Regions from separate parts of the Lentzea sp. NPDC102401 genome, predicted to be linked through region 2. Evidence: riboswitches for the same ligand, from Rfam matches in the RefSeq annotation. Region 2 holds a riboswitch; the other holds the start of a gene.
The links. A riboswitch is a leader RNA that binds a small molecule or an ion and turns the genes downstream of it on or off. The one in region 2 is predicted to bind glycine.

Region 1 (4,239 bases), on a different contig from region 2:
CGTGCCGCGTTCGTGGACGTGTCCGGTGCTCCGCACCCGGCGCCGGCACCTCGGTTCGACCGGACTCCCGCGGCGGTTCCGACGGCCCCGGTTCCCGTCGGGGTGAACACCGGGGAAGTGCTTGCCGACATGGGTGTGGCGGACGGCCGAATTATGGAACTGCGGCGGTCTGGAGTAATTGGATGAATGCTCGGGTGCGCATTAATAGCGCCACGAAGGCGTGACGGTGCGTGATGGGGTGAGTTCGGCATCCGGGTGAGCCCCGGTGCAACAGTCTCTCTTCCAAGCTGTGGGATGCGAGGGAGTCCGTGTTCACCTCGTGCCCAGGACATCGGCGCTGTTGAGGCCTGTCTTTAGCCGCCATTCGGGTGACGTTGGCCGCCCTGCAGGCGTGCGTCCCTGGTGGATCCTGGGACGAGTTGGGCGTGGTCGTTGTTCATCGCAAGGGTGAATGAGGGACCATGACGGGTGACACGGGCGGTCCGCCGCCTGACCGGTGAACCACACGGACGGAGAGGTACCTGTGAACCTCAAGAAGGTGCTAGTGCTGGCGGGCGTCGCGCTGGTGCTGTTCCTCCTGATCACCCGGCCAGAAGAGTCCGCTTCGGCGGTCCAGACGGCTCTCGGCTGGCTGCGGGACGGCGCGGAGTCGATCATCACCTTCGTCAGGAGCCTCTTCGGCACGGCCACCCCTCTCAACTAGTGACGTTCGGTGATCCTCGGCCGTCTGCGTTGAGCCGGATGGGTGGAATGAGGCCAATCACGCACTGGTAACGGGTGTTCTGGGGATTCAGGGTCTGGCGATTGTCAGACCTACCGAATACCTTCCGCTGCAATGGCCGATCCCCGACCGACGAGGAGGCACATATGGTCGAGGACTCCGGGGTCCACGAGCTGTTGCAGCAGTGGGCGGCTGAACGGTCTGACGACGCAGAGATGCAGGAGGTGAACCGGATCAAGAACGCGTGGCTCGCGGAGGCTCCCCCCTCGGCGCCAGGCATCCCCGTGCAGCGGGGAGGCAGGAGCGGGTCGCGTGGCTTGGTCAAGGTCGACTCGGCGGATCCGGCCTACGTGGCCGCGATGCGCAAGCGGGCGCCGGAGGCACCCGAGGCACTGCTCGCCGCCGCGGCGAGCTACTGGCAGCTGGTGGGCGACGTCGCCGAAGCCGAGCAGTGGTGGGACGCGGGCATCAGCCCGTTGGACCAGCGCGCGCTCGACTACCGCGCGGCCGGCCTGTCTCCTGCCGATCTCGGGAGGCGCCTGGGACCGATGACGGTTCTCCAGCACCTTCGCCGCGGTTCTGCCGCAGCCTGGTGCGTTGCTCGTCTGCAGAGGCAGCGCCGGGACGGCGTGGCGTAAGTAGGAACGGGCTGCCGGAGGCGGCAGCCCTACGTCAGCGGTGCGGCGCGCTCGCGGAGCGCGCTCGCCAAAGCTGACTTCGGAGTGTTTTTCGCCGGGGGCGGCCCCCAGACCCCCGGAAGGGCTCCCCAAGTCCCCGGGGCCCCCGCAAGGGCTCCCGGACTCCCGGGACAACTCCCCAGTAGTGTGGAGGTCGTGCGCGGCCTCCTTACCCCCCAACGAGTGCTGATCGCGTTCGCCTGTCTGGCGGCGTTGGTCGCCTGTTGCGGACTCGCGTGGTGGCAGTGGCAGCGCTTCGAGTCCGCCAGCGGCACGTTCCAGAATCTCGGATACGTGCTCCAGTGGCCGCTCTTCGGCCTCTTCCCCCTCTTCATGGTGTGGCGGTTCCGTCGTTTGGCGCGCCAGAACCGTGAGGCGGATCTCGCACCCGAGCCGGTTGCGGCCGCCCCGAAGCCGATGGCTACCGTTGACGCCGTCAAACCCGCGCCTGTCGAGCACTTCGACGACGAAGAAGACGCGGAGCTCGCGGCCTACAACCGCATGCTCGCGAACCTCAACGCGCGGGACGGTCGTTGAGCGAAGGCGGGCAGATGAAGGGTGCGTTGACCCGGTTCAGGGTCATGGCTTACGTGGTCGGAGTCTTCCTGCTGCTCCTGGTCGTGGCCATGGTGCTCAAGTACGCCGCGGACATGGGCGGCGCGATGAAGGTCGTCGGCCCGATCCACGGCTTCCTCTACGCCATCTACCTGGTGATTTCCGTCGACCTGGCGCTCAAGCTCCGCTGGTCGATCAAGGGCACCCTGCTGGTGCTGCTCGCCGGCACGGTCCCGTTCCTGTCGTTCTGGGCGGAGCGCAAGGTGGTCGAGAAGACGGCGCAGGGCGTGCCGCTGTGACGTTTGGCCTGCTAGCGTCTGGGGCTACCAACTGAACACGGCCGTCGATGTCGCGCGGAAGAGACCCCTCCAGCAGGGGCGCCGAAGGAGCAATCCCTCCCCGGAATCTCTCAGGCACAGGTACCGCGCGACGAAGGCAACTCTGGAAAGCAGGCTGCTCGGCAGCCTCGCCCACGGTGCAAGCCACCTCGGTGGTGAAGCTCTCAGGCTCATGACAGAGGGGGAGGCTCGCTCTAGTGAGGAGTCTCCGATGGACCGTGTCATTCTTCTGATGCCTCAGCCGGCCGCGTCCGGCTCTTCGGCGCACCCTGGAGGAGCGTTCTGATGTCCCGCCTCACGCCTCTGAACGCCGAGCACGAGCAGCTCGGCGCGATGTTCACCGACTTCGCGGGCTGGCGGATGCCGCTGCGCTACTCGTCCGAGCTCGCCGAGCACCACGCGGTGCGCACCACCGCGGGCCTGTTCGACCTCACGCACATGGGTGAGATCGTCCTGACCGGACCGCAGGCGGGCGAGGCCCTCGACCACGCGCTGGTCGGCCACATCTCCGCGCTGGCCGTCGGCAAGGCCCGCTACACGATGATCACCCAGGCCGACGGCGGCGTGCTGGACGACCTGATCGCGTACCGCCTGGGCGACCAGGAGTTCATGGTCGTCGCGAACGCTTCCAACGCTCTGGTCGTCGCCGAGGCCCTCGTCGAGCGCGCCGCCGGTTTCGACACCGTCGTCACGGACAGGTCGACCGACTACGCGTTGATCGCGATCCAGGGCCCGAAGTCGGTCGAGATCCTGTCCGGCCTGACCGAGACGGATCTGGCGTCAGTCAAGTACTACGCCTCGTACCCTTCCACCGTGGCCGGTGTCGACGCGTTGCTCGCGCGCACGGGCTACACGGGTGAGGAGGGCTTCGAGCTCTTCGTCGCGCCCGCCGACGCGCCGGCCGTCTGGGCCGCGCTGCTGTCCGCCGGCGAGGCGCACGAGCTCAAGCCGTGCGGTCTCGGTTGCCGCGACACGTTGCGTCTCGAAGCCGGAATGCCCTTGTACGGCAACGAGCTCACGACGTCGCTGACGCCGTACAACGCGAACCTGGGCCGGGTCGTGAAGCTCGACAAGCCCGGCGACTTCGTGGGCCGCGACGCGCTGGCCAAGGTCGCCGAGTCCGGGGTGGACTCGGTCCTGGTCGGACTGAAGACCCCCGAGCGCCGTGCCCCGCGCCACGGTTACGCGGTGCTCAACGGTGACGAGGTCGTGGGCGAGGTGACGTCGGGCGCGCTGTCCCCGACCCTCGGCTACTCCGTCGCCATGGCCTACGTGACCAAGGCCAGTGCCGAGCCGGGCACCCAGTTGCTGGTCGACGTCCGCGGCAAGAAGCAGCCGGTCGAGGTCGTCGCACTTCCGTTCTACAAGCGCGCCAAGTAGGGAGATTCTCCAGATGTCCGACCAGTTCAACGCTTCCCTCGCGGAGTACGACCCCGAGGTCGCCGAAGCCGTTGCGGCCGAGTTGGCGCGCCAGCAGGGCACTCTCGAGATGATCGCCTCGGAGAACTTCACGCCCGTCTCGGTGCTGCAGGCCCAGGGCTCCGTCCTCACCAACAAGTACGCCGAGGGCTACCCCGGCCGTCGCTACTACGGCGGCTGCGAGCACGTGGACGTCGTCGAGCGTCTCGCCATCGAGCGCATCAAGTCGCTCTTCGGCGCGGGCTTCGCGAACGTCCAGCCGCACTCGGGCGCGCAGGCCAACGCGGCCGCGATGTTCGCGCTGCTCCAGCCCGGCGACACGATCCTGGGCCTGGACCTCGCGCACGGCGGTCACCTGACGCACGGCATGCGCATCAACTTCTCCGGCAAGCTCTACAACGTCGTGCCGTACCACGTCGCGGACTCCGACGGCCGCGTCGACATGGCCGAGGTCGAGCGCCTTGCGACCGAGCACCGCCCGAAGCTGATCGTCGCCGGCTGGTCCGCGTACCCGCGCCAGCTGGACTTC
Region 2 (4,239 bases):
CCGGACTCCTCGCTGCCGGACGAGCTCGTCGGTTACCGAGGACCCGCGGCATGTCAGATCGCGGGGATCACGTACCGGCAGCTCGACTACTGGGCAAGGACCGGGCTGGTCGCGCCGACGATAAGGATGGCGCACGGCTCCGGGAGCCAGAGGCTGTACTCCTTCAAGGACATCCTGGTGCTCAAGGTCGTGAAGCGGCTGCTGGACACCGGTGTCTCCTTGCAGAACATCAGGGTCGCGGTCGACCACCTACGGCGCCGCGGCGTGCAGGACCTGGCGCGCATCACGCTGTTCTCCGACGGCACCACCGTCTACGAGTGCACCTCGCCCGAAGAGGTCGTCGATCTGCTGCAGGGTGGTCAGGGCGTGTTCGGCATCGCGGTCAGCGGTGCGATGCGCGAGATCTCCGGCACGATCCACGAGTTCCCGGCCGAACGTGCGGACGGCGTCGAGATCGCCCCGATGACCGAGGACGAGCTGACCCGCCGGCGTCGCGAGCGCGCCACCGGCTGACCGGCCCAGCTGAACGGCACTGCGAACGTGGCCGACTGGCGCCGTGGGATGGCCGGTCGGCGGCAGCGATCAGACTCCGCCGATCTCTAGCGTTTCAGGCATGACGATCACCCCCTCCTATCAGGTCGTGAAGGTGCTGGAAGCGGCGGCGCAGCGCGCGCTCCGGCTGGAGTTCGGCTTCCTCGGCACCGAGAACCTGCTGATCTCGCTGATCGACACCATCGGACCCGGCCGCAAGCTCGGCGTGAAGTCGCTGCGGGCCCAGGCGATGGCGCGGGGGCCGGAGCACTGGGCCGACGAGGACGGTGGCGTCGTTCCCGAGGCTCATCCGGACGTCACGGCGTTGGTGAACGTCGCCTGCGACCGCCTTGTCGTCGAGACCGTCCCGCCCGTCAGCCGTGCGCTGGAGGAGTGTCTGCTCGCGGCGGTCGCCCAGGCCGGCGACGGCGTGCTGACCACGACCCACCTCTCCCTCGCGTTGCTGGAGCAGGGGTCCGGACGTGCCGCCGACCTGTTCGTGCTGCGCGGAGTGGACGTCGAGGCGACGGCCGCCGCGGTGCGAGCGGATGCGGCGCGGCCCTACGCGGAGATCGAGGAAGCGCCCGCCGTGCGGTTGCTGCGCAAGGCGGGCGCACTGGAAGGGGAGTCCGGCGGCGGGTACGTGCGCTGGCTGATGCGCTGGATCGCGCGCGGCCAGGGACTTGGCGGGCCGGTGCTGACCGTCGTGCGCAACGAGGCCGGACGGCTGGCCGTGGCCGCGAGGCGAGAAGTGTCGTCTCGCGATCTGGTGGAGGCGGTGGTGACGGTCGACCGCCAGTTGAAGGTGGCGGGCAGGAGGCTGAAGCCGGAGTTCGAGTCGGGCGGGGCGGCGGCGTTGCGCGAGGCGGGGATCGACCTGGCCGCGTTGCCCGTCAGCGGTGGCAAGGTGGAGCGTGCGATGGAACGCGCGAAGCTCGTCGCGGCCCGGCGCGGAGACGACGTCGTGGGCACCACGCACCTGCTCGTGGCGCTGCGCGACGACCCTTCTGACCCGCTGTCCGGGGCGTTGTCCGGTCTTGGCACTGAGATGTAGGTCGCGTCCCTGGGGACTGGTGGGGCTGCCTGCGGGTATTCTTCTCGGGTAGTCGCTGAACTCAGGCGGGAGAGACCGGGTTTCGAGCCCGGCGCCGAAGGAGCAAGTCCCTCCCCGGGAACCTCTCAGGCATCCAGGACCGCCGAGCGAGACGCCTCTGGAAAGTGGATCACCAGGTTTTTCTGGGGATCCCGCCGACGGTGAAAGCCCATCCTGACAGGTGGGTGAACCTCTCAGGCGCCCTTCGGGGTACGGACAGAGCGGGGAGGGCACCAGGACACGTGTGCCCGCAGCCCCCCGGAGGCGTTTGATGACGCAGGACCGCATTCCGCTCGCAGCTCTCGAGCACGGCACCCCGTTCGCCGACCGCCACGTCGGTCCGCGCCCCGCCGAACTCGCGCGCATCCTCGACGTCATCGGCGTCGGATCGCTCGAGGAGCTCGCGCAGCACGCGGTGCCTTCGTCCATCCACGAGCGCGACCTCGTGCTGGACCTGCCCGCCCCGGCCACCGAGACCGAGGCGCTCGCGGAACTGCGTGAGCTCGCGTCGCAGAACCGCCCGATGACGCAGATGATCGGCCTCGGCTACTACGACACCGTGACGCCGGGCGTGATCCTGCGCAACGTTCTCGAGTCGCCTGCCTGGTACACCGCGTACACGCCGTACCAGCCGGAGATCTCGCAGGGCCGTCTCGAGGCGCTGCTGAACTTCCAGACCATGGTCGGCGACCTGACCGGCCTGCCGGTCGCGAACGCGTCCATGCTGGACGAGTCGACCGCCGCCGCCGAGGCGATGACGCTGGTGCGTCGCGCCGGTCGCTCCAAGTCGAACAAGTTCGTCATCGACGCCGACACGCTGCCGCAGACGCTGGCCGTCATCGAGACGCGCGCCGAGCCGCTGGGCATCGAGATCGTCGTCGCCGACCTGTCGCAGGGCATCGAGGGCCTCGGCCTGGGCGGCGACTTCTACGGCGTGCTGCTGTCCTACCCCGGTGCTTCCGGCGTCGTGCGCGACCAGGCCGCGTTGATCGAGGAGATCCACGCCGCCGGCGCGCAGGCCGTCGTCGTCGCCGACCTGCTGGCGCTGACGCTGCTGCGCGCGCCGGGCGAGATCGGCGCGGACGTCGTCGTCGGCACCACGCAGCGCTTCGGCGTGCCGATCGGCTTCGGCGGCCCGCACGCCGGGTACATGGCCGTCCGGTCCGGTCTGGAGCGTCAGCTGCCCGGCCGTCTCGTCGGTGTCTCCGTCGACTCCGACGGCTCGCTGGCCTACCGCCTCGCGCTGCAGACGCGTGAGCAGCACATCCGCCGCGAGAAGGCCACGTCGAACATCTGCACCGCGCAGGTGCTGCTGGCCGTGATCGCGTCCATGTACGCCGTCTACCACGGTCCCGAGGGCCTGCGGTCGATCGCGACCCGCGTGCACCGCCTGGCCACCGTGCTCGCCACGGGCCTGTGCGAGGCCGGTCTCGACGTCGTGCACGGCGAGTTCTTCGACACCGTCCAGGTCCGCGTTCCCGGTGAGGCCGCCGCCGTCGTCGAGAAGGCGCGCGAGGCCGGCATCAACCTGCGCAAGGTCGACGACGACGTCGTGGCAATCGCTTGCGACGAGAAGACCACGCGCGCGCACATCGTCGCCGTGTGGGAGGCCTTCGGTGTCACCGGGTCCGATGTGGACGCGATCGACGCCGACACCGCCGACGGCATCCCGGGCGACCTGCGCCGCACCTCGGACTACCTGACGCACCCGGTCTTCCACGCGCACCGCTCCGAAACCGCGCTGCTGCGCTACCTGCGCGCGTTGTCCGACAAGGACGTCGCGCTGGACCGCAGCATGATCCCGCTCGGTTCCTGCACGATGAAGCTGAACGCCACCGCGGAGATGGAGTCCATCACGTGGCCGGAGTTCTCGACGCTGCACCCGTTCGCGCCCGCCGAGGACGCCAGGGGTCTGCTGAAGATCGTCTCCGACCTGGAGGAGTGGCTCGCCGAGGTCACCGGCTACGACGCGGTGTCGTTGCAGCCCAACGCCGGTTCGCAGGGTGAGTTCGCCGGACTGCTGGCGATCCGCGCCTACCACCGCGCGAACGGCAACGCCGACCGCGACGTCTGCCTGATCCCGTCGTCCGCGCACGGCACCAACGCCGCGTCCGCCGTCATGGCCGGCATGCGCGTCGTCGTCGTGAAGTGCGACGACAAGGGCAACATCGACATGGGCCACCTGCGCACCACGGTCGCCGAGCACGCCGACGACCTCGCCGCGATCATGATCACCTACCCGTCGACCCACGGCGTGTACGAGGACACCGTCCGCGAGGTCTGCGGCCTGGTCCACGACGCGGGCGGCCAGGTGTACGTCGACGGCGCGAACCTCAACGCGTTGATCGGCCTGGCCCGCTACGGCAAGTTCGGCTCGGACGTCTCGCACCTGAACCTGCACAAGACGTTCTGCATCCCGCACGGCGGCGGCGGCCCCGGCGTCGGCCCGATCGGCGTGAAGTCCCACCTCGCGCCGTTCCTGCCGAACCACCCGCTGCAGCCGGCCGCGGGCCCCGCCACGGGCGTCGGCCCGATCTCGGGCGCCCCGTGGGGTTCCGCGTCGATCCTGCCGATCTCGTGGGCGTACGTGCGCATGATGGGCGGCGACGGCCTGC

Region 1: linked by a shared signal. The riboswitch ahead of gcvT (glycine cleavage system aminomethyltransferase GcvT) and the one ahead of gcvP (aminomethyl-transferring glycine dehydrogenase) in region 2 are both predicted to bind glycine.

The regions. Positions count from the first base shown of each region.
Region 1 covers NZ_JBIWKS010000004.1:235,897-240,135, reverse strand. Annotated here, with positions in the region: gene ACIRG5_RS16205 (CaiB/BaiF CoA transferase family protein) at 1-186, shown strand, start outside; gene ACIRG5_RS16200 (hypothetical protein) at 524-703, shown strand; gene ACIRG5_RS16195 (transcriptional regulator) at 868-1,359, shown strand; gene ACIRG5_RS16190 (hypothetical protein) at 1,582-1,935, shown strand; gene ACIRG5_RS16185 (DUF3817 domain-containing protein) at 1,950-2,252, shown strand; glycine riboswitch at 2,298-2,388, shown strand; glycine riboswitch at 2,389-2,480, shown strand; gene gcvT (glycine cleavage system aminomethyltransferase GcvT) at 2,577-3,671, shown strand; gene glyA (serine hydroxymethyltransferase) at 3,685-4,239, shown strand, end outside.
Region 2 covers NZ_JBIWKS010000015.1:124,649-128,887, forward strand. Annotated here, with positions in the region: gene ACIRG5_RS39540 (MerR family transcriptional regulator) at 1-513, shown strand, start outside; gene ACIRG5_RS39545 (Clp protease N-terminal domain-containing protein) at 614-1,585, shown strand; glycine riboswitch at 1,642-1,737, shown strand; glycine riboswitch at 1,741-1,846, shown strand; gene gcvP (aminomethyl-transferring glycine dehydrogenase) at 1,896-4,239, shown strand, end outside.